Regions from separate parts of the Ureibacillus sp. FSL W8-0352 genome, predicted to be linked through region 3. Evidence: riboswitches for the same ligand, from Rfam matches in the RefSeq annotation. Region 3 holds a riboswitch; each other region holds the start of a gene.
The links. A riboswitch is a leader RNA that binds a small molecule or an ion and turns the genes downstream of it on or off. The one in region 3 is predicted to bind cobalamin.
Positions count from the first base shown of each region.

Region 1 (8,010 bases), 530 kb from region 3:
AAGCAAAAGCGCTTCCCATCTGGGGAAATTGATATTCGTTTAGAAGTGAACAAAGGAATCATTGAAGAAATTAAGATTTTTGGTGATTTCTTTGGCATGGAAGACGTAGAAGAAATCGAGCAACGTTTAGTTGGTGTACGCTATGCTAATAAAGATATTGAAGAAGCTTTAGCGGATGTTGATATTTCCAGATATTTCGGCGGCGTAACGATGGACGATTTCTTACAATTAATTTATTAAGTAGTTAAAGTTAAGCTAACAGTTGAATATTAACAGCAAAGGCTGAAATAAAAAAAGAACGAATTTCCGGTTAAAGAAGTTCGTTCTTTTTCATGTGTGTGCGCCTGGCATGGATGTAATCTATAGGGTGCAAGTCCCGAGCCGTGAAGGCAGAAGTAACGGTTAGCTTAACGCAAGGGTGTCTGTGGTGACGCGGAATCTGAAGGAAGCGAGCGGCAAACTTCCGGTCTGAGGAACACGAACTTCATACAAGGCTAGGTATCATTGGATGAGTTTGCACAACAAAACAAAGTCCTTTCTGCCGAAGGTGATACAGAGTAAATGAAGCAGATAGATGGAAGGAAAGATTACATTCTTACCCAGGGAGGTCTGATGGATACGTGAAGTACACTTCATAACCTACTTAGTGATAAGTAGCTGAACCATCAGAAGTCAGCAGAGGTCATAGTATTAGTTGGTCTAGAACAACTGAGAAGGACCGAACAATTAAGAGAGAATAGCCCTTGGCATTCAGTGAGTCATGATGAACACAGAAAACGTAGTACCTCACTTGAGGGAGGAAGCGGTGAATCCCGTGGGGGACCTCTTGGAGGGTGGAGTGACCACTGGCATAAGAAGACAAGCTATTCACGGAAGGAGAATAACGATGCTTTTGAATCAAATCCTGTCACGGGAGAACATGCTTCAAGCACTAAAACGTGTAGAACAGAATAAAGGAAGCCACGGAGTAGATATGATGCCCGTACAAAATCTACGACAGCACATAGTTGAAAACTGGCTATCGATTAAAGAAGCAATTCTCAAGGGAACTTATGAACCGATGCCAGTCCGCAGAGTCGAAATCCCGAAACCTGATGGCGGTGTTCGTTTACTAGGAATCCCTACCGTAACAGACCGTTTGATTCAACAAGCAATCGCCCAAGTACTTTCAAAAGTGTATGACCCTACATTCTCTGAAAACAGCTACGGATTTCGACCAAACCGAAGTGCTCATGATGCGGTGAGGAAAGCGAAAGAATATATAAGAGATGGATATCGATGGGTTGTAGATATGGACTTGGAGAAATTCTTTGATAAGGTCAACCATGACAGATTAATGGGTACACTCGCGAAGAGAATCCAAGATAAACCATTACTGAAATTGATTCGTAAGTATTTACAATCGGGCGTCATGATTAATGGTGTGGTGTCAAGCACATTAGAAGGAACTCCACAAGGAGGACCATTAAGTCCGCTACTATCTAACATTGTACTAGATGAACTAGATAAAGAATTGGAAAGAAGAGGACACAAATTCGTTCGATATGCGGATGACTGTAACATTTACGTGAAAAGTAAACGAGCAGGACTTCGCACAATGGCAAGTATCCAGCGATTTATTGAAGGAAAACTACGACTGAAAGTAAATGAAAAGAAATCAGCGGTCGACCGTCCATGGAAACGTAAGTTTCTAGGATTTAGCTTTACCTATCATAAAGAGCCAAAGGTTCGTATCGCAAAAGAAAGCCTTAAACGAATGAAGAATAAAGTTCGTGAAATCACATCACGCAAGATGCCCTACCCGATGGAATACCGCATTCAGAAACTGAATCAATATCTAATGGGATGGTGTGGATATTTTGCGTTAGCAGACACCAAATCTATATTCCCTGAATTAGATAAATGGATTCGTAGAAGACTTCGAATGTGTCTATGGAAGAACTGGAAGAAACCGAAAACAAAGATACGCAACCTTATTCAACTTGGCGTACCACAATGGCAAGCGTATGAATGGGGAAATACTCGGAAGAGTTATTGGCGTATTTCAAAAAGTCCAATATTACACAGAACCCTTGGTAACTCCTATTGGAGAAACCAAGGGCTGAAAAGTCTTGAAGCTCGTTATGAAAACTTGCGTCAATTATCTTAATTGAACCGCCGTATACGGAACCGTACGTACGGTGGTGTGAGAGGACGGGAGTTAATCGCTCCCTCCTACTCGATGATATATGTTGAGAAAACAACTGATTAGGAGAAACCACTTATGTACTACTACCAATCGAACTTAGAGATTCAACAAAATCGTCAAGCTTATGAATCCATGTATGATCCTAACCATATCTTGGTTCAAATCGACAAATTGATGGATTGGAATCATGTATATCAGTTACTTGAACCATTTTATCCAAGTACCATTGGTCGCCCTACGATTGATCCATTGATTTTTGTAAAAATCCTCATGATTCAGTATCTGGAAGGGTTTCGATCCGTTCGGTTTACCTGTAAACAAATCCAGCAACACGCCACATATCGCTGGTTTTTAGGTATTTCCCCCACCGATAAAGTCCCTTGCCACTCCAGCGTTTCCAAGTTTCTTCGCCATCGGGTCGATCCCGGTGTATGGGAAGCGTTATTGGATCATGTCCTTCAACGGATTCAAGAAGATGGGTTCTTGTCTCCAGAGACATGGGCAACGGATGAAACAGAGTTAAAAGCGAACGCCAATAGACTGAAACGCATCCAAGTGATTCAGACGATGGTGGAGAAAGAAGACGAGGACGTGTTACAACTGGTCAATGAAAAACGACAACAGCATGGAAAAAAACGTTAGCTCCCAAAGCAGAGAAGCTGGTAACCAAAAAGATGATCTGTAGCGTCACAGATCCAGATGCTGGGCTATCGGTCAAACATGATCCGCGTGGTCTCTTTGCGTTCCACGATCATCGAATCGTTGACACCTTGCATAATTTTATTTTGGATGCTTACGTGACTGCCGCCACCGTGCCTGGTCATCGTATTTTGATGGAGCGAATCGAGCGTGTTCAACATCGAGTAGGATATTCTCCTAAAGAAATCGTGTTAGACGCTGGCTATTATAACGCCCGACTAGCAAGAGAATTAGAGAAAAAAGGGATTTTGGCGTATATGTCGTATCGACGTTTTCATCGAAAGGAACATCCCGATTGTCGTTCCGTAAAGTTCCAGCAAGTCACAGACGATGTGTATGCGTGTCCCTGTGGCGTAAAGTTCACGTATTCCACGTCCACCCGTTCTGGATATCATGAGTACAAACCAGCAGTAAAAGGAAGTTGTGTGGGATGTCCTGCCGCAAAAGGCGCAAAGGATCGTGTATTTCGAGTTTCCGTTCATCAAGATATCTACGAACGAATGCGGAAACAACGATTATCGATGAGAGGAAAAGTGTTGCGATCGGTACGTCCATCGACGATTGAGCGAAGTTTCGCCGAAAGCAAAGAACTCCACGGTCTTCGTTTAACACGATACCGTGGAGTCCAGCAGAAGGAGTTTTGACAAAGGATGTCAAATATAAGACATGGCAAGGAGGAGATTGTGATGAAAACAGCTGATTTATGCGATGAATTTTTAAGTGAATTGCAAGTATGCCAGCTGCCGATGCAATCTTACGGCGGCAAAGCGGAATTTTCCGGACCGATCGCGACGGTCGATGTATTTGAAGATAATGTGCTCGTTCGTGAGGCGCTCGAAACTGTTCCAGCGGGCACCGTATTGGTCGTAGACGGAAAAGGTTCGCGAAATTGCGCGCTGCTCGGAGACCGTCTTGCCCAGATCGCTTGTGAGCGCGGGCTTGCCGGGGTGATTATTCACGGATGCATTCGCGATTCCGCAGAAATCGCCAATATGCCGCTTGGGGTGATGGCGATTGGCACTTGCCCGGTGAAAAGCAAAAAAGAAGGAAAGGGAAAACGGGACATTGCGCTCGAATTTGGCGACGTTCGTTGGGAGCCAGGCGCCTATGTGTACGCTGATCAAGACGGGATTGTATTGGCGAAAACGGACTTATTGAAAAAAAGTGGTTGACGATGTTTGAAAATTTGTACTACTATGAATAACAGAAATGTTCTTTGAAAAATCGACATTATATGCCAAACAAATAAGGTGCCTTTCTCATTAGAGAATAGGCTTAAAAGGGAAGTACGGTGAAAATCCGTCACGGTACCCGCCACTGTGATGGGGAGCTTTGTTGCATCATGTCACTGAAGGAAACTTCGGGAAGGCGCAATAAAGCGATGATCCTAAGTCAGGAGACCTGCCTTATTTGTTCGGACGGATACCTACGGGATTATAGGTAGACGTGCGGGAGAATGGTATACTTTTTTTTCTATATTTGTATGCATTTTTCTGCACCTCTGCGTATAGAGGTGCTTTTTATTTTGCAAAAAAGGAGAGACTCAACATGACAACATGGAACTTAATCGGAATGAAACATCATGTGCTGATTTGCAATGGAGGCAGCTGCATGCGTAAAGGGGGAGAAGAAGTAACGCTTGCCATCCGCGAAGAAATCGCGATGCTGGAGTTAGATGGCATTGTACATACGACGCGGACTCGCTGCAATGGCCGTTGCCAAGACGCGTGTGTAGTCATCGTTTACCCTGAAGGCGTATGGTACAACGGTGTGACGCCGGAAAAAGCAAGGGAGCTTGTGCGAAGGCATTTGCGAGATGGGGAATGGTTGGAAGAAACGATAACGTACCGTTATGAAGAGAAGCAAGGATTGATGATGTCAAAACAATCAAACGCCCCTCTAGGAATCTCGAAATTATGTAAAGCAACGGGAGGAACGAAAGCATGAAAAAATGGAAAGTCGCCCTTTTCCTTTGCGGTTTAGTCGTCTATTTTACGTTTACCGGCAGCACATCGGCATTTGCGATGCATATTATGGAAGGATTTTTGCCTGTTGGATGGGCGATTTTTTGGTGGCTTGTTTTTTTGCCATTTTTGATCATCGGTATGCGTTCACTAATTCGGATTACACGCGAGCATCCGGAACTAAAGCTGCTCATTGCGCTGTCCGGGGCATTTACGTTTGTGCTGTCCGCCTTAAAAATTCCATCCGTTACTGGGAGCAGCTCACATCCAACGGGGGTAGGACTCGGTGCGGTGCTGTTTGGCCCATGGACGATGGTAGTGATGGGAAGCATTTTATTGCTGTTTCAAGCGTTATTGCTGGCACATGGCGGATTGACGACATTAGGGGCAAATGCCATGTCCATGGCACGTCGGCCCGCTTGTGGCTTACGGCATTTATCGTTTTAGAAAAAAATAGAATATATCGCGACGCTGGACGATTTTTTTCGCTGCATTTTTCTCTGATTTGGCCACATATGTTGTCACCTCATTGCAATTAGCGCTGGCGTTCCCGGATGCGACAGGTGGGGTTTTCGCTTCGTTTGCCAAATTTGCCGGCATTTTTGCTATCACGCAAATACCACTGGCGATTACAGAAGGGCTGCTTACGGTCGTCGTTTGGAATTTCTTAACCACTTACAGTAGCGGCGAACTAAATCAGTTAGAGAGGGGAGTGTAATATGAAGCGAAGTCTTTTTCTTCTTGCTATTGCTGTTTTACTGGTAGTAGCGCCGTTATTGTTCATTCATCACTCTGATTTTGGCGGCACGGATGGCCAGGCGGAAAAAATGATTCAGAAGCTCGCTCCTCATTATCAACCTTGGATGGAAACCATATTTGAGCCGCCAGGCGGAGAGGTGGAAACGTTTCTGTTTTCTGTGCAGGCGGCAATCGGTGCCGGAATTATTGGCTATATTATCGGCGTCTATAAAGGCCGGGCGAACCGAAAAGAGGAAGCAAAATGATCCGGCAGTTTGACACCATCGCTTACGATAACCGCCTGCGGACAATACGCCCCGAACAAAAAGTGATATTTGCGCTTCTGTTATTAATGATGGCCATCACAGGAAACTGGAAAACGCAAGTAATGATGACGATTTGGCTTGCCATTTGGATTATCGGTTATGCGCGTGTTTCGTGGAAGGTGTACGCCAAAGCCCTCAGAGTCGTGGCATTGTTTCTGATGATGAGTTTTCCAGCTTTGCTTGTTTCGATAGACAAATCTTTTCATGTTTCCATTGACCGTTCGCAAATTTTCATCGCAATGTCTTTGCTCTCTCGTTCGGTCGCGGCATGGTCTTGCTTATTTTTTCTCTTGGTGACTACCCCGTTTCCAGAGATATTGTATGTGCTCAAACGAATGAAAGTACCATCCATTATCATTGAGTTGTTGTTTTTTATGTATAGGTTTGTATTTGTTTTCGAGAAAGCAGCAGAAGAGCTATACGTAGCAATGAAAGCAAGAAATGGAGGAAACCATTGGCGGCATGGTGGGATGTTGGTGTTCCAGCTTTTTTAAAAAATATGGCATTCCTATGAAGTGTTGCGCCTTGCTTTATGGGCACGCGGAGTTTCCGATGAAATGACCTATGTTCATGTGGAAACATATAACGAAAAAAATAAATGTTATCTGTGGGAAGCAGCCATCGGCATATGTTTGCTTCTACGGCTTGGATGATAGGAGGGCAGCAGGCAATGCTGAAAATGGACGAAGTATATTATACGTATCCGAACGGACCATGCGTGTTAAAAGGATTAAGTCTTCATGTTCCCACTGGAAAAAAATGCGCACTTATCGGTCATAACGGATGCGGCAAGACAACGTTATTTTTACATGCGAACGGGCTGTTGCGGCCCGACTCCGGAGACATCTATTGGAATGGAGAGAAGATGGATTATCGGCGTCAAACATTGCAAAAATGGCGGAAAGAGGTCGGCATCGTTTTTCAAAATCCGGAACACCAGCTTGTTGCGCCGTTGGTACGTGATGAGCTGGCGTTTGGCCTGCACCATTTAGGAATGAAAAAACATGAGATGGACGAGCTCATTGAAAAAGCGCTGGACGAGTTTGGATTACGTTCATGGTTGGACAAGCCCATTCATCATTTAAGTCTCGGTCAAAAAAAATGGCTGACGCTTGCCGCCATAATGGTGATGAATCCGAAATTATTAGTGCTCGATGAGCCGACGGCATATTTAGATCGCCTGCAAATCGAGAGGTTTGTCGAGAAGATTAACGATATTCATCGAGCTGGCACGACAGTTTTGATCGCTACTCATGATTTTGATTTTGTCTTAGAGTGGGCAGATATCGTGTTTGTCATGCATGACGGACAAATTGTCATGCAAGGATCACCGCAAGACGTATTTGCAAGGCAGCATCAATTGCAAAAATGGCGTCTTGGTGTTCCGCTGCTTGCTTCTGTATGGAAAACATTGTTTCCACACGATACGCGCATCCCGCGAAATGTGGAAGAAATGAAACAATGGATGAGAATGGTTGAGCGCACAAACCTCCGTATTAGTGAAAAAGTGATATAGTGTTTAAGTTTTTTCATTTATAACAAGAAAAGACTTGCAGAAACAGAAAGAATCATCGGTATTAAATGACTTTACCATGTGATTGTTACATGTATAGCGTGAGTCTAAAAGAAAACGGTTTTAAAAGTCATAAGTAAAGGGGCTTTGCCCCTTTTCGTAAGAGTATGTTGCTGGGAAATATTTATAACTCAACTTTCGCAGAGTAATATCTTATTGCAACTCTTGATATGACTGTTTTATATCGTCTTTCATTATTTCTCTTGTTTTTTATTGATTTTATTTTTTTAAAAGAAAAAGACACCTATCTTTTGGTAAAATTATGGTGAACAAACCAAATACCAAAGAAGGTGTCACCATTATGATAACGAAAAAAGATACTTTTGCACAACTACCAAAAGAACTTGAACGAAGATTTTCTGAATTAAATATAGGCAAACATTTGAGAAAAGCGAGAATTACTAAGGGATTTGGTTATTCATGCTTATCTATTTTCCGATAAAAATTGGTTTCAAGCACTTCAAAGTAAGAAAGCCGTGGACTTACCTAAAAAAGATACGATCTACCGTTTTCTAAATTCAT
Region 1 is NZ_JBBOQT010000001.1:2,002,572-2,010,581, reverse strand. Features, by position in the region: gene NST98_RS10280 (lipoate--protein ligase) at 1-240, shown strand, start outside; gene ltrA (group II intron reverse transcriptase/maturase) at 887-2,149, shown strand; partial or broken gene NST98_RS17320 (transposase) at 2,264-3,519, shown strand; gene rraA (ribonuclease E activity regulator RraA) at 3,574-4,059, shown strand; cobalamin riboswitch at 4,119-4,310, shown strand; gene NST98_RS10255 ((2Fe-2S) ferredoxin domain-containing protein) at 4,436-4,834, shown strand; partial or broken gene NST98_RS10250 (energy-coupling factor ABC transporter permease) at 4,831-5,569, shown strand; gene NST98_RS10245 (energy-coupling factor ABC transporter substrate-binding protein) at 5,571-5,855, shown strand; gene cbiQ (cobalt ECF transporter T component CbiQ) at 5,852-6,409, shown strand; gene NST98_RS10235 (energy-coupling factor ABC transporter ATP-binding protein) at 6,586-7,431, shown strand; partial or broken gene NST98_RS10230 (IS4 family transposase) at 7,790-8,010, shown strand, end outside.
Region 1: linked by a shared signal. The riboswitch ahead of NST98_RS10255 ((2Fe-2S) ferredoxin domain-containing protein) and the one ahead of cobT (nicotinate-nucleotide--dimethylbenzimidazole phosphoribosyltransferase) in region 3 are both predicted to bind cobalamin.

Region 2 (8,010 bases), 840 kb from region 3:
AATTATTACAACCCTTAAGTGAAGAAGGGGCGATTTATAACCATATACAAAAACGTGGAGAAGGAATTCAACACATTTGTTTCAATGTAGATAATATTCGAGAAAAAATGGCTGAATTAAAAGAAAAGGGAGTTCGCCTTCTGTCTGAAGAGCCTATACCTGCAGCTGGGGGAGCTGAAGCATGCTTTATTCATCCAAAAGATAGTTTTGGAGTTTTATATGAACTATATGAAAAAAAGTGATAAAGGGGTTAAGGAATCATGGATATGTTAGATAAAATCGATGAAATGTATGACCGAAAAAGAGAGATTTATTTAGGCGGTGGGGACAAGCGCATTGAAAAGCAACATGAAAAAGGTAAGCTAACAGCACGTGAACGTATTGATCTATTACTAGATGAAGGCACTTTCGTTGAAATAAATCCATTTATTAAACATAGAGTAACAGATTTCGGCATGGGTGAACAAAATGGCCCTGGTGACGGTGTTGTGACTGGATACGGTAAAGTGAATGGCCGTCCTGTTTATTTATTTGCTCAAGATTTCACAGTATTCGGCGGTGCATTAGGAGAAATGCACGCGAAAAAAATTGCTGCAGTGATGGATTTGGCTGCAAAAAATGGAGCGCCATTCATCGGCATCAATGACTCTGGCGGTGCCCGTATTCAAGAAGGAGTATTATCATTAGACGGTTATGGCCACATCTTCTATCGCAACTCGATTTATTCTGGGGTTATTCCACAAATTTCGGTGATTATGGGTCCATGTGCTGGCGGTGCTGTATATTCTCCAGCAATTACAGACTTTATTTTAATGGTGGATAAAACATCCCAAATGTTCATTACTGGTCCGAAAGTAATTGAAGCGGTTACAGGAGAAAAAATTTCATCAGAAGATTTAGGCGGTTCAAAAGTGCATAACACAATCAGCGGTAACGCTCATTTCCGCGCCCCTTCTGAAGAAGAAGCGATTGAACAAATTAAGAGATTATTAAGCTATTTACCACAAAGTAATAAAGAAAAAGCACCAAAATTACCACGCCCTGAAGGAGACGATTGGCGTCCTGAATTAATTGACGTTGTTCCAATTGAACCTACACGTCCTTACGATGTTCGTAAAGTCATTGAACAAGTGGTGGATGAAGGTTCCTTCATGGAAGTCCATTCTGAATTTGCGAAAAACATTGTTGTAGGATTTGCTCGTATTGCTGGACAATCTGTTGGATTAGTTTGTAACCAACCAAAGGCCTTAGCAGGTGGTCTTGATATTGACTCATCCGATAAAGCTGCCCGTTTCATTCGCACTTGTGATGCATTCAATATTCCAATCATTACATTTGAAGACGTATCAGGATTCTTCCCTGGCGTTAAACAGGAACATGGCGGTATCATTCGTCACGGTGCTAAAATCTTATATGCTTATTCTGAAGCAACCGTTCCAAAAATTACAGTCATTTTACGAAAAGCATATGGTGGAGCATACGTTGCGCTAAATTCAAAAGCCATTGGTGCAGATTTAGTATTCGCTTGGCCAAATGCAGAGATAGCCGTAATGGGTGCTGCTGGAGCTGCTAACATCATCTTTGCGAACGAAATTGCAAATTCAGAAGATCCGGAAGCTACACGCCAAGCAAAAATTGAGGAATATAAAGAAAAATTTGCTAATCCATATGTTGCTGCTTCACTTGGAATGGTTGATGATGTAATCGATCCAAGAGAAACTCGCATTAAGTTAATTCAAGGATTAGAAATGCTTGAAAATAAAGAAGAATCAAGACCTAAGAAAAAACACGGAAATATTCCGCTATAATTGTGAAAATTTCCAATTACGTACCATTAGAAGCACAAGCTAATCCCAGTTTGTACTTCGATTTTTCCAAAAATTCAAATTGGTTCTAACAATATTTCATATCAAAAGGTAATGAATATTATATGAATTTAGTAATTATTTTGTCTTATTTATAGAAAGATATAGAAATTTTTCAAACAATATGCTACAATTCAACTAAATTTCAACAACTGAATAATCTATACGGTGCTAATGAAAATTAGCTTAAAAGGGAAACTAGTGAGAATCTAGTGCGGTCCCGCCACTGTGAAGAGGAGCTCAAAATCAAATGCCACTGTGCAAACGGGAAGGCGATTTTGTAGCGATGACTCTAAGCCAGGAGACCTGCCGTATGGAGTGGATGGTAGTGTCCTACGAGGATAGGTACACGAATAGGCATGATTGGATTATTATGTCTTATTGTGGGACACTGCTAATTTGGCAGTGTTTTTTTATTTTCAAATTTTCATTTTAGGAGGAATTTTATGAAAGTCTCAATCAAAATACTTTACTTTCTAGCAGTATTATTAATCATTCCTAATACAGCTTTTGCTATGCATATCATGGAAGGTTTTTTACCAATCAAGTGGGCAATATTTTGGTGGCTCCTTACATTCCCTTTTTTAATCATTGGATTAAAGAAAATGAGTAGTTTAGTAAAGAGAAATGCTGAGACGAAGTTATTACTAGGTTTATCGGGTGCATTCACTTTTGTATTATCCGCATTAAAAATTCCTTCGGTTACTGGAAGTTGTTCTCATCCTACGGGTGTTGGGTTAGGAACCGTATTATTTGGACCATTTGTAATGAGTGTTTTAGGTACCATCGTGTTATTATTCCAATCATTATTAATTAGCCCATGGAGGTTTAACAACGCTTGGCGCCAATGCGTTTTCGATGGCGATTGCTGGACCTTTTATCGCCTATGGAGTATTTAAAGGCTTCAATAGGATCGGTTTGCCCTTTACTCTAGCAGTTTTCTCAGCAGCAACATTGGCAGATTTAGGTACATATGTCATTACATCTATTCAACTTGCACTAGCCTTTCCATCTGAAGTTGGTGGAATTTTCGCTTCATTTGTAAAGTTTGCTGGCGTATTCGCTGTTACACAGGTACCATTAGCAATTATTGAAGGATTGATTTCAGTAATGGTGATGAATTTCTTATTGAAATACAACGAAAGAGAATTAAAGTTACTTCAAGTACTAAAGAAACCTCAGGAGGTGAAGTAAGATGTTAAAAAAGAATATGCTTTTATTAATTTTGATCATTTTTTTAATGATTGTCCCGCTGATTTTTAACGGAGATGCAGAATATGGTGGTGCAGACGGAGAAGCGGAAGAATTAATTACAGCACTGAACCAATCCTATGAACCATGGTTTTCAAGTATTTGGGAGCCTCCTAGTGGTGAAATAGAAAGTTTATTATTCGTACTACAAGGAGCAATCGGTGCAGGGTTCATTGGTTACTTTATAGGATATATGCGAGGCCGGAATAGGGGCGGAAATGCAGAGATACAGAAATGAGAATGTTAGAATATTTCGCTTATCAATCACCTTTAAGAAATAAACACCCAATCGAAAAAATGGGATTTGCTCTTATTCCATTAATATTGAATATCGTATTTCAAAATGTTCTTACATCCATATTCATATTTTGCATCATGACAGTTATTACTTTAATAATCGGAAAAGTTCCGATTCGTCTATATTTGAAGTTATTGCTTATTCCAGTGGTATTTCTAATTTCAAGTATACTAGTCATTTTACTCAATTTTTCAACTAACCCTATAGAAGGTGCCATTTTTCAATCTATTATTGGTCCCGTCACGATTTCAATTTCGATAACGAGTGTTGAAAAGGCATTGATGCTATTTGTTGTTGCTTTATCGAGTATTAGTTGTTTGTATTTTTTAATTTTATCTACGACGATTCAAGATTTTCTATATGGATTAAGGTGTTGTAAAGTACCAACTACTTTATTGGATTTAATTGCATTAATGTATCGATTTATATATATATTTCTTGATTCCAGCAGGACAATCTATCTTGCACAAATAGCAAGGTTAGGTCACAGTTCTTTATTAAATTCTATCAAATCAATTGGACTTATAATCAGTGCTTTGTTTATTAAGGTATTTCAAGAAATGAAAGACTTAAATAATGCGATAAATGCAAGAAGTGTAGATGGATATTCAGCAGTCATTTCAAGAGAACTTCATTTTTCAACAAGTAGTTGGATATTTACGTTGTTAGTGAATTTGTTCATTATCGTCTTTTATTTCACCGTTGGGAGAGTTGGTTAAAATGAATACTCCTTTGTTTGAATTGAAAGAAGTTTCTTATACCTATGAAGATGGAACAGAAGCTTTACAAAAAATAAATTTACAAATTGATCAAGGAAAAAAAATTGCTTTGTTAGGTAGTAATGGAGCAGGGAAATCCACTTTAATATTGCATTTAAATGGTTTATTAAAACCAACCTCCGGAACAATTTATTTTAAAGGACAACCATTATCCTATTCAAAAAAAGAATTGTTAAATGTTAGACGCAAGGTTGGAATTGTTTTTCAAAATCCAGAAACCCAGTTGTTTAATGGAACTGTTTGGGATGATATTGCCTATGGGCCATTTAATTTACATTTAGCAGAACAGGAACGAAAGTCGTTGATAGAGAAAGCAATTAATCAAACAGATGTTGAATCATTATTAGATAAACCGATTCACTTTTTAAGTGTTGGGCAAAAAAAGCGAGTTTCCATCGCTGGAGTTCTTGCTATGGATCCTGAAGTCATCATATTAGATGAGCCGACTGCATCTTTAGATATTTATTACACAAGGAAAATACGAAAATTGTTAAACGAACTTCATTGTGACGGGAGAACACTCATTCTTTCTACTCATGATATTGACTTTGCTTATGAATGGGCTGACGAAGTCGTTGTGATGCATCATGGAGAAATGTTATATCACGGTGCTTTTTATCGTTTGTTTGAAGAAAACAAGGACATTGTGAAAAAAGCAAATTTAGAAACATCCATAATATTCGAAATTGCGCAAATGATGAAAATGCAAGGACTCATTTCAAAACTAGATGATGTACGTTCAAAAGAAAAAGTAATAGATGTTCTTCATGATTGTTTCATGAAGGCAAAGAATTAAAAGGGGTGATGAGTTTGAAGGGAAAGCTTTACATTGTCGGATTTGGTCCAGGTGATGCTAATCACATTACCTATCGTGCAGTTGAAGCAATCAAAGCTAGTGATACAATCATTGGCTATAAAACTTACGTCGAGCTAATTAAAGATTTATTAGATTCCAAACAACAAATTATTAGTACAGGGATGACAGAGGAAGTATCACGAGCACAAGCGGCAATAAAACTTGCTGAAGCGGGGCACCATGTGTCGGTCATTTCAAGTGGTGATTCAGGTGTATACGGTATGGCTGGTTTAATTTATGAAGTGCTCGTTGAACAAGGGTGGAATAAAGAAACCGGGGTTGAAATTGAAGTTATTCCTGGCATTTCTGCAGTTCATTCTTGCGGTTCCCTTCTTGGAGCTCCAATAATGCATGATTCATGCACAATTAGTTTAAGCGACCATTTAACGCCATGGTCTATTATTGAAAAAAGACTGGAAGCAGCGGCAGCAGCAGATTTTGTAATTGCTTTATATAATCCTAAAAGCGGTAGGAGAACAAAACAAATTGTAGAGGCTAGGAGAATTTTATTAAAATACCGGTCACCGAATACGCCTGTTGGACTCGTAAAGAGTGCTTATCGTGAGAGACAAAATATTGTAATTACTACGCTAGAAAAAATGCTAGATTACGAGATTGGTATGCTCACAACGGTGATTATCGGAAATTCTTCCACTTTTGTGTATGATGACTTAATGATTACACCGAGAGGATACAAACGAAAATATACGCTTGATAGCGAGATTCAACCATTGAAACCTCATGAACGATTAAAAAAGGAAGCTGAACCTTGGTCTTTAGAAAATCTAGAGTCGAAAGAAAGTGAACTATTTAAACAAAAAACGCCATTTCAACTTGCATGTGAAGCAATTGCCATGCTAGATCAAAAGCAACATTTCGTTGTAGAACAGCCAAGCAATATGTCTATTTTTGAATTTGCGGTAAGCCCTGGAGTGGCAAACAAACGATTTACTCCGGAGCAATTTCAGCTGTTAGCAGAAATTGTGGGAAATGAAGGAAGGATGGACTATTCAAGGGATCATCAGTTACTCATAAGTATTCCAACCAATAATCCTAATAAAATAGTAGAGCAAATATCAAACGTTGGATTGCTAGTGATGCCGGTTGGAAATGTCGTTACGGTAAAAGCTTGTGATTTTTGTGATGGTGAAAAAGCTGATTCCATTCCATACGCGGAAGAACTTCAAAGACGATTTGGAGGAAAAGCCATGCCGAAAGAATTAAAGATCGGTATTAATGGATGCGGAATGGCTTGTTACAACGCAGTTATGGAAGATATCGGAATCGTTTACCGAAAAGGTAAGTTTGATGTGTTTTTAGGGGCAAAACCAGTTGGGCGTACGGCCCATCCTGGACAATTAATTGAAGAAGGATTAGAAGCGGATCAATTAGTTGATTTAATCGAAAAAATTATTGAGGAATATAAAGAACATGCTCATCCAAATGAAAGACTATTTAAATATTTTAAACGGAAAAAAGTGCTAGCAGGCTACGAATATCAAGATAATGAACCAAAATTGAATTTACAACCGATCCCTTGTGTAGATTAGGAGGAAGAAAATAATGACAAAAGCCATTTTGTTTGTAGGACATGGAAGTAAGTTAGAAGCAGGAAATAATGAAGTAAGGGAATTTGTGGAGCAATTAACCCCTTTAATAGATGCTAATTTATTAGTTGAGACTTGTTTTTTAGAATTTGCTGAACCTACCATTTCTCAAGGAATTGATGATTGTGTTGAAAAAGGTGCAACAGAAATATATGTAATTCCGATTATTTTACTACATGCAGGACATTCAAAAATTCATATTCCTGCTGAAATTGTAGAAGCACAAAATAAATATCCCCATGTGAAATTTACGTATGGTGAAGTTGTTGGAATTCACGAAGAAATACTTCAAATTTTACTAGAGCGTTTGCAAGAAATCGGTTTTGATACACAGGCAAAACATGAAGACACAGCGATTTTATTAATTGCTCGTGGTGGAAGCGATGAATACGCAAATGGTGATTTTTATAAGATTACAAGACTTTTATGGGAAAAACTAGATGTTCCAATAGTAGAAAGTGCTTTTATGGGAGTGACAGAACCATTAGTTGATGAGGGTATTGAACGTTGTATCAAACTCGGTGCGAAAAAAATAATTATGCTTCCATATTTTCTATTCACAGGCATTTTAATCGAACGAATGAAAAAATATTGTGAGCGTTTCAATGAACAATACCCGAACGTAAAAATAGAGATTGCACATTATTTTGGAAATCATCCACTTTTAAAATCAGTGATCATTGAGCGAATGGATCAAGCACTAAATGGACACTCAAAAGGTGTTAAGGACTTGGAGAATATTCAAAGGTTAAAGCAATTGGGACTCATTTCTCATCATCATCATGACCATGAACATCATCACCATCATCATGACCATGAACATCATCATCATCATGATGAAAAAACGGAAGTGAAACCATGATTCTGTTTTTAGCAGGTACAAGCGATGCACGAGAGTTAGCAATTTTGTTAAAAAAGAAAGGCTTCCCCCTAATAGCCACTGTAGTAACAGAATCTGCTGCAAATAGACTTACTGATGAAGGAATCAATGTAAGAGTTGGTCGCTTAAATGAAGAAAAAATGTTTGAATTTTCAAAGAAAAATGGGGTGACTGCAATTGTTGATGCAAGTCATCCCTTTGCAGAGGAGGCGCATAAAACAGCGAAATCCGTAGCGGAACAATTAAAAATCCCATATATACGATACGAAAGAGAACAATCAAAGCTAGAACAAGACTCTATTATTTATGTTTCAACTTACGAAGAAGCAGCGGAACTCGCAGCAAAGAAAAAAGGAGTTGTCATGTTAACAACCGGCAGTAAAACATTAGAAATCTTTGCGAAAAAATTATTGCCACTAAATGATGTTCGCGTAATTTGCAGAATGCTTCCCCGAATCGATAATATGCAAAAAT
Region 2 is NZ_JBBOQT010000001.1:634,871-642,880, forward strand. Features, by position in the region: gene mce (methylmalonyl-CoA epimerase) at 1-242, shown strand, start outside; gene NST98_RS03245 (acyl-CoA carboxylase subunit beta) at 261-1,808, shown strand; cobalamin riboswitch at 2,015-2,193, shown strand; partial or broken gene NST98_RS03250 (energy-coupling factor ABC transporter permease) at 2,312-3,059, shown strand; gene NST98_RS03255 (energy-coupling factor ABC transporter substrate-binding protein) at 3,061-3,354, shown strand; gene cbiQ (cobalt ECF transporter T component CbiQ) at 3,351-4,133, shown strand; gene NST98_RS03265 (energy-coupling factor ABC transporter ATP-binding protein) at 4,135-4,989, shown strand; gene cobJ (precorrin-3B C(17)-methyltransferase) at 4,998-6,599, shown strand; gene NST98_RS03275 (sirohydrochlorin chelatase) at 6,613-7,518, shown strand; gene cobK (precorrin-6A reductase) at 7,515-8,010, shown strand, end outside.
Region 2: linked by a shared signal. The riboswitch ahead of NST98_RS03250 (energy-coupling factor ABC transporter permease) and the one ahead of cobT (nicotinate-nucleotide--dimethylbenzimidazole phosphoribosyltransferase) in region 3 are both predicted to bind cobalamin.

Region 3 (8,010 bases):
TGATGTGGAAGTTGCGATTGCTGAAGAACTTTATCGGGAAAGTTATAATATTGCCCCTTCTCAACAAGTAATTGCTATTATTCATGATGGTAGTAAAAACAGAATGGGTTATTTAAAGTGGGGATTCATTCCTTCGTGGTCAAAAGACGAAAAATTTGCTTCTAAAATGATCAATGCAAGATCTGAAACAGTAGATGAAAAACCAAGCTTTAAACAATCTTTCTATCGTAAAAGATGCATCATCCCAATGGATTCCTTCTATGAATGGAAAAGAGAAGGCAATTCGAAAATCCCTATGCGAATTAAAATGAAAGACGATTCACTCTTCGCGGTAGCTGGTTTGTGGGATACTTGGCAAAGTCCTAACGGAGCTGTTCATACGTGTACAATTTTAACGACAACTTCTAATAAATTCATGTCGACAATTCATGAACGAATGCCAGTAATTTTACCAAAGGAACATCAACATACTTGGTTGAATCCCCAAATTCAGAATCGGGATCAATTAAAAACATTACTAGTGCCGTATCCTTCAGAATTGTTAACAGCTTATCCAGTTTCCGATAAAGTAAATTCTCCTAAAAACAATGGAAGAGAGCTCATTGAAGAAGTTTCATAAATTGGAGTCAAATTTGAAACAGCTTATCCACATTAATTGTTCTATTTTTATGAGATAATAGTATTGTGATAGCGTTTTCATTACACTCTATCACAAAACAATATTGAATTAGAGGGGTAAAAAATGAGGCAACTAGAAGAAAAAAGTCTACTATCAAATGAGTTCCTTCAAGTTCGAACAGAAATGACTCGTTTTGGTATGGCTTATAAATTTGCCCTTGAAGAAATTTCAACGAAAGTAAATATATTAAAGGAAGAATTTCGACTAACTCATGAATACAATCCGATAGAGCATGTGAATACACGAATTAAAACCGTAGAAAGCATCATTAAAAAGGCGGAAAAGAAGAAAATTCCCCTCACTTTAGAGTCTATTAAGGAAAATATTCGTGATATTGCAGGCATTCGCATCATTTGCTCTTTTGTTTCTGATATTTATCGCATTAGTGAAATGATTCAAAAACAATCAGATATTCAAGTGATAGAAATAAAAGATTATATAAAAAACCCGAAGCCTAATGGTTATCAAAGCCTCCATATTGTCATGAAAATACCTGTGTATATGTCGGACCGTAAAGAAAATGTGTTTGTAGAAATGCAAATACGTACGATTGCAATGGATTTTTGGGCGAGTCTAGAGCATAAAATATATTACAAGTACAATCGTCAAATACCAGAACGAATAAAAGAAGAATTAAAAATGCGGCATTAACGGCAGCTGAATTAGATCAAAAAATGGAGAAAATTAATCAAGAGGTCAATATTTTAAAGGATCAAGAAAATCAACTAACGCAGTATATACATAAACCAACAACCGTCGTAAACCTATTAGATTTGAGAAAATAAGAATGGGCTTCCAAATAACTTGGAAGCCCATTCTTAATGTGCGCCCGGCATGTACATGAACTATAGGGTGTAAGTCCCGAACCCCGAAGACAGAAGTAGAGGTTAGCCAAGAGCAAGGGTGTCCGTGGTGACGCGGAATCTGAAGGAAGCTGGAGGCAAAACACCGGTCCGAGGAACACGAACCTCATATAAGGCTAGGTATGATTGAGTGAGTTTGCGTAACAAAACAAAGCTCTTTCTGTCGAAGGTCATATCGAGTAAATGAGGCGGATAGATGGTGTGAAAGTGCATGTACTTACCCGGGGAGGTCTGGCGGATAGGTGAAGTTCGCTTCATAACCTACTTAGTGATAAGTAGCTGAACCGTCAGAAGTCAGCAGAGGTCATAGTATTAGTTGGTTTAGAACTACTAAGAAGGACCGAACAATTAAGAGAGAATAGCCCTTGGCATTCAGTGAGTCATGATGAACACAGAAAACGTAGTACCTCACTTGAGGAAGGAAGCGGTGAATCCCGTGGGAGACCTCTTGGAGGGTGGAGTGACCACTGGCATAAGAAGACAAGCTATTCACGGAAGTTATGAAAACTTGCGTCAATTATCTTAATTGAACCGCCGTATACGGAACCGTACGTACGGTGGTGTGAGAGGACGGGAGCTAATCACTCCCTCCTACTCGATTGTGCGCCCGGCATGTACATGAACTATAGGGTGTAAGTCCCGAACCCCGAAGACAGAAGTAGAGGTTAGCCAAGAGCAAGGGTGTCCGTGGTGACGCGGAATCTGAAGGAAGCTGGAGGCAAAACACCGGTCCGAGGAACACGAACCTCATATAAGGCTAGGTATGATTGAGTGAGTTTGCGAAACAAAACAAAGCTCTTTCTGTCGAAGGTCATATCGAGTAAATGAGGCGGATAGATGGTGTGAAAGTGCATGTACTTACCCGGGGAGGTCTGGCGGATAGGTGAAGTTCGCTTCATAACCTACTTAGTGATAAGTAGCTGAACCGTCAGAAGTCAGCAGAGGTCATAGTATTAGTTGGTTTAGAACTACTAAGAAGGACCGAACAATTAAGAGAGAATAGCCCTTGGCATTCAGTGAGTCATGATGAACACAGAAAACATAGTACCTCACTTGAGGAAGGAAGCGGTGAATCCCGTGGGAGTCCTCTTGGAGGGTGGAGTGACCACTGGCATAAAGAGAACAGCTATTCACGGAAGTTATGAAAACTTGCGTCAATTATCTTAATTGAACCGCCGTATACGGAACCGTACGTACGGTGGTGTGAGAGGACGGGAGCTAATCACTCCCTCCTACTCGATTAAATCGATTGTTGTTTTGACATAATTTGTTGCATATATTGTTGGGATTCTTCTAAAGTTGTCATATGATTCATCATTGCGCTTGCTGCATCAAGTAATGGGAATGCTAATGCAGCCCCGGAACCTTCACCTAAACACATATTCATATGTAACAATGGTTCTATCCCTAACACTTGATTTGCAATTTTTGCACCAAGCTCTTCAGAAAAATGAGAAGGTATAATATAATCTTTTACTTTCGGTTCTAGTTGATACGCAATGAGTGCAGCAACTGTTGAAATAAACCCATCAATGACTACAGGTACTCGATTTGCAGCAGCACTTAATACAACTCCCGCCATCCCACCTAATTCCAAACCACCAACTTTTGATAGAACATCAATGGCATCGTCAGGGTTCGGTTGATTTACTTGAATTGCTTGTCGAATGACCGATATTTTGTGTTCAATACTGTCTACACCAGCTCCTTTTCCCGTAACGATAGAAGGATCACATTGATGGAAAACAGATAAAACTGCGGAGCTAGCAGTTGTATTGCAAATGCCCATTTCTCCCGTGGCAAGTACATTCATACCATTTTTTATTTGTTCATTAGCAACTTCAATACCAACTTCAATCGATTGAATTGCTTCCTCTCTCGTCATTGCAGGGCCTTTTGCCATATTGTCTGTTCCGTATTTTACTTTTTTAATAATGACCCCTGCATCTTTAGGTAAGTCTTCTTTTATACCTACATCTACGGGAATCACTTTAGCTCCAGCAGACTTTGCAATGACACATACCCCAGTAAATCCTTTAGCAAAACCAAGAGATTGCATTACTGTTACAAATTGAGGATTATTTGAAACATTTTCTTCATGGACTCCATGATCCGCAGCTAATGAAATAACCGCTTTATTCGTTACATCCAGCTCAAGTTTTCTATAAATCCCCGCCAGTTGAATTGCGATAGATTCTAACTTTCCTAAACTTTTTAACGGTTTACAAAGAGCATCAACTTTTTGTTGGGCTTGTTCCGCAATGTTCTTGTCTAATCCCTTAATCTGTTTTAATGTAGCGTTTAATAATTCCATAAAATCTCCTCCATATTTCAGTTAATAAAAAAGGAAAAGTCCGCAGTTTATTCCATAACAAAATAAACTACAGACTTTTCCATCGTACTGTATGTATACGCGTAATTAGGCAGGTCTCCTGGCTTAGGTTCATCACATATATGGGCCTTCCCAGTTTCCTAGTGGCATTTCCATATTGCTCTCCATTACAGTGGTGGGACCGCTAAAGATTTTCACTTTATTCCCTATTCTCCCTTAACGGGCACCTAATTACAGCTATTTACTTTTAAAATAAATGTATAATGAAGTGGTATTATAGTCAAGGATTCAAGAATCTATATGGAAGAGGAGTTATCAATGGTAGCTGCATTAAAGCTTATAAAATATTTAAAACCATATAAACATTTTGCTATATTAGCTCCGCTATTGATGGTATTAGAGGTGGCGATGGATTTAATTCAGCCTACGATTATTCACAAAATTATCGATGAAGGAATCGCAAATAATGACACATCCTACATCATTATGATGTTTATTGCCATTTTGCTATGTGCTTTTATAGGATGGCTTACCGGGGCTGGTTGTGGCTATTATAGTTCGAAAGCTGCTGTAAATTTTGCAACAGATATAAGAGCAGATTTATATGAAACGATTACATACTTTTCTAATAGTAATAAAGATAAATTTACGTTAGGTAAGCTGATCACGAATTTAACGAATGACGTGGAAATGTTACAAAAAGCATTAATAATGCTTTTAAAAGTTTTTGTCCGTGGTCCTTTAATGTTTATTGGAGCAGTAATCGTTGTTTTCTTTACTGCAAGAGAGTTATTTCCGGTGTTATTTTTTGTAGTTCCAGTATTAATCATTAGTTTATATGTATTTATTAAATTATCGATAGTGTTGTTTCGAAAAGTACAAGAAGCGATGGACCAAATTAATACTCGGGTACAAGAAAACCTTGCAGGAATTCGTGTCATTAAAGCATTTAACCGAATGGCGTTTCAAGTAAAGCAATTTAAAGTAGTAAACGATCGCATAACGAAACGGAATATGACAGCAGATCAAGTTGTAGCTGCGTTAATGCCAATTACTCAGTTCGTTGTAAATATCGGAATTGTTTTAGCGCTAATGCTAGGGGTAGTGAAAGTTGAAGCAGGTACAATTGAAATTGGGGTAATCGTTGCATTTATCAACTATTTAATGATGATAATGAACGGTTTAATGAGCTCCAGCAACGTACTTATTCAAATTGCTCGTGCCATTCCAAGTGCGGAACGAGTTGTAGACGTATTAGAGGAAAGCCCGGATATTACCAATGTAAAAAATCCAGTTACTAAAGAAATTAAAGGCGATGTGAAATTTGAACACGTGAGTTTTTCTTATACGAAACTAGGAGAGCCAGTATTAAAAGATATTTCATTTGAAGTGAAAGCCGGTAGTACGGTCGGTATTATCGGGATGACAGGGAGTGGGAAATCGACTCTCATTAAGTTGCTTGCCCGTTTAATGGATGTAGATGAAGGAACGATTTACATTGACGGTATTCCAATCCAACAATACAACATTGAAACTTTACGAAATTCATTAGCCTTCGCTCTACAAAAGGCAACGTTATTCTCTACAACGATTGAAGAAAACTTGAAATATGGAAAAAATGATGCATCCAAAAAGGAGATACAAGAGGCGTTAATCGCATCAAATGCTTTTGAATTCGTTGAAAAATTAGATTATAAAGAACAACACGAACTAACACAAGGAGCAACGAATTTATCTGGAGGACAAAAACAACGTCTAGCGATGAGTCGTGCCCTCATTCGAAAGCCAAAAATATTAGTGTTAGATGATACAACGTCTGCAGTAGATAGTATTTCAGAAAAAATCATTCAAAATAATATGAAAGAAAATAATAGTGAAAGTACGAAATTTATCGTATCGTCAAAAATTTCTTCCATTCAACATGCGGACTTAATAATTGTGCTAGAAGACGGCCGCATTGTTGCGAAAGGAACTCATGATGAATTGTTGGAGACAAATATATATTACAAAGAAATTGTAGCAACTCAAGTGAATAATGGAGGTGCTATTCATGAATAGATTACAGGAGTCCATTTCCGGAAGAGGAGGCGGTCGTGGGCAAGGACCGACGGCAAAGCCGAAAAATCAAAAAGAAACATTAAAACGGATTTGGAGCTACTTAAAATTACAAAGATTGGGCATTGTTTCTGTAATATTGTTAGTGTTTATTACTTCTATTTTAAGCATTTTAGGACCTTTGCTTATTGGAATAATCATCGATGAATATATTTTACCCCTCGATATTGAAGGAACCATTCGGATGGGGATTTTACTTGCAGCAATATTTATAGTTTCTTCTATATTAACATGGTTGCAAACGTTTATAATGATCCGGGCAACGTTAAAAACAATTCAACATTTAAGGATGTTATTGTTTGAAAAAATACAATCATTGCCCATTCCTTTTTTCGATAAAAAGCAGCAAGGGGATTTAATGAGTCGTATGACAAACGACATCGATAATTTAAATTTTGCTCTTTCTCAAAGTGTCATTCAAATCGTTTCTTCTATTTTAACGATCGTTGGGACTGCTATTGCAATGGTGTATTTAAATTGGATGTTAGCGATAGTTACACTATGTGTCATCCCATTAATTTTTTGGACGACAAAACAAATCGTAAAGCGTAGTAGTGTGAATTACAGAAATCGACAACGGGATTTAGGAAACTTAAATGGATTTATAGAAGAAACTATTTCAAATTCAGAAATCGTTACTCTTTTTGGAAAGGAAAAGCAAACAATTCAACAATTTAAAGAAAGAAATGAGAAGTTGCGCTATTCTGCAATGCAATCGGAAATCGTTTCAGGTTTTCTACCTCCAACAAATAACTTTATAAATAATATTGGACAAGGCTTAATTGTTGGAGTTGGTGCTGTACTGGCAGTCAATTCCCTCGTAACAGTTGGTGTCATTGCTGCCTTTATAACATATGCAAGACAGTTTTTTAGGCCGATCAATCAACTATCGAACTTGATAAATACTTTTCAAGCGGCGATTGCAGGTGCTGAACGGGTATTTGAAGTTTTAGATGAGCGAATCGAAATTATGGATTCACCCTATTCCCTTCCAAGAAAATCACTAGAAGGGAAAGTGGAGTTTCGAAATGTATATTTCCATTACGAAAAGGATAAGCCGGTGTTACAAAATATTTCTTTCCAAGCCAATCCTGGTGAGATGATTGCCCTTGTAGGTCCAACTGGTTCTGGAAAAACTACGATTGTTCAATTACTCAGTAGGTTTTATGATGTATCGAGTGGCGAAATTTTAATAGATGGAGAAGAAATTCGTTCTTACCCAATGGAGCATTTGCGAGATTCCATCGGAGTTGTGCTGCAAGATACCTATTTATTTTCAGGGACAGTAAGAGAAAATATTCGATACGGAAAATTAGATGCAACCGATGAAGAAGTAGAAAGAGCAGCAAAAATTGCTTATGCCGACTCCTTTATTAAATATTTGCCGAATCAATATGAAACAAAATTGAATTCCGGCGGAAAAAATTTAAGTCAAGGGCAGAGGCAGCTTATTGCCATTGCTCGAGCAATATTGAAAGATCCAGATATTTTAATTTTAGATGAAGCCACTTCCAGTGTGGATACGATGACGGAAGTACATATTCAAAAAGGTTTAAATAACTTAATGAAGGGCCGTACTAGTTTCGTCATTGCCCATCGTTTAAAACAATTGAAAATGCTCATCAAATTTTAGTTACTCAACTTTCGCACACAGATATTGTCAGACATCTCTTGATGTAATTGGGTAAAGACGCAATCCATTCTTGTACTTTACTTTTAAATAATTCCATGTTCAAACAAACATTAGCTTCTGCTAATGTTTGGAAGATCGCTAATAATTGATTCAATGCACTCTCTAGATTCATATCTTTTACATCTTCACATAATAGAAAAAAGAGATTTCCAATCGTTTTAGGATCGTTGTTTTGTCTACGCTCCCACTCTAAGAGTATAAAGCGAGTAAACACAATCGTTGTATGACTAATCAACAGATCATACGAACGACCTTGAAATTCTTTTGCTAGGTTAAGCAATGATTTGGTACACTTGAAAAATGTTTCGATGTCCCAGCGCATCCCGTA
Region 3 is NZ_JBBOQT010000001.1:1,475,030-1,483,039, reverse strand. Features, by position in the region: gene NST98_RS07620 (SOS response-associated peptidase) at 1-619, shown strand, start outside; partial or broken gene NST98_RS07615 (GTP pyrophosphokinase) at 743-1,464, shown strand; gene NST98_RS07610 (hypothetical protein) at 1,925-2,068, shown strand; gene NST98_RS07605 (hypothetical protein) at 2,566-2,709, shown strand; gene cobT (nicotinate-nucleotide--dimethylbenzimidazole phosphoribosyltransferase) at 2,783-3,856, opposite strand; cobalamin riboswitch at 3,948-4,120, opposite strand; gene NST98_RS07595 (ABC transporter ATP-binding protein) at 4,193-5,932, shown strand; partial or broken gene NST98_RS07590 (ABC transporter ATP-binding protein) at 5,925-7,624, shown strand; gene NST98_RS07585 (IS4 family transposase) at 7,627-8,010, opposite strand, start outside.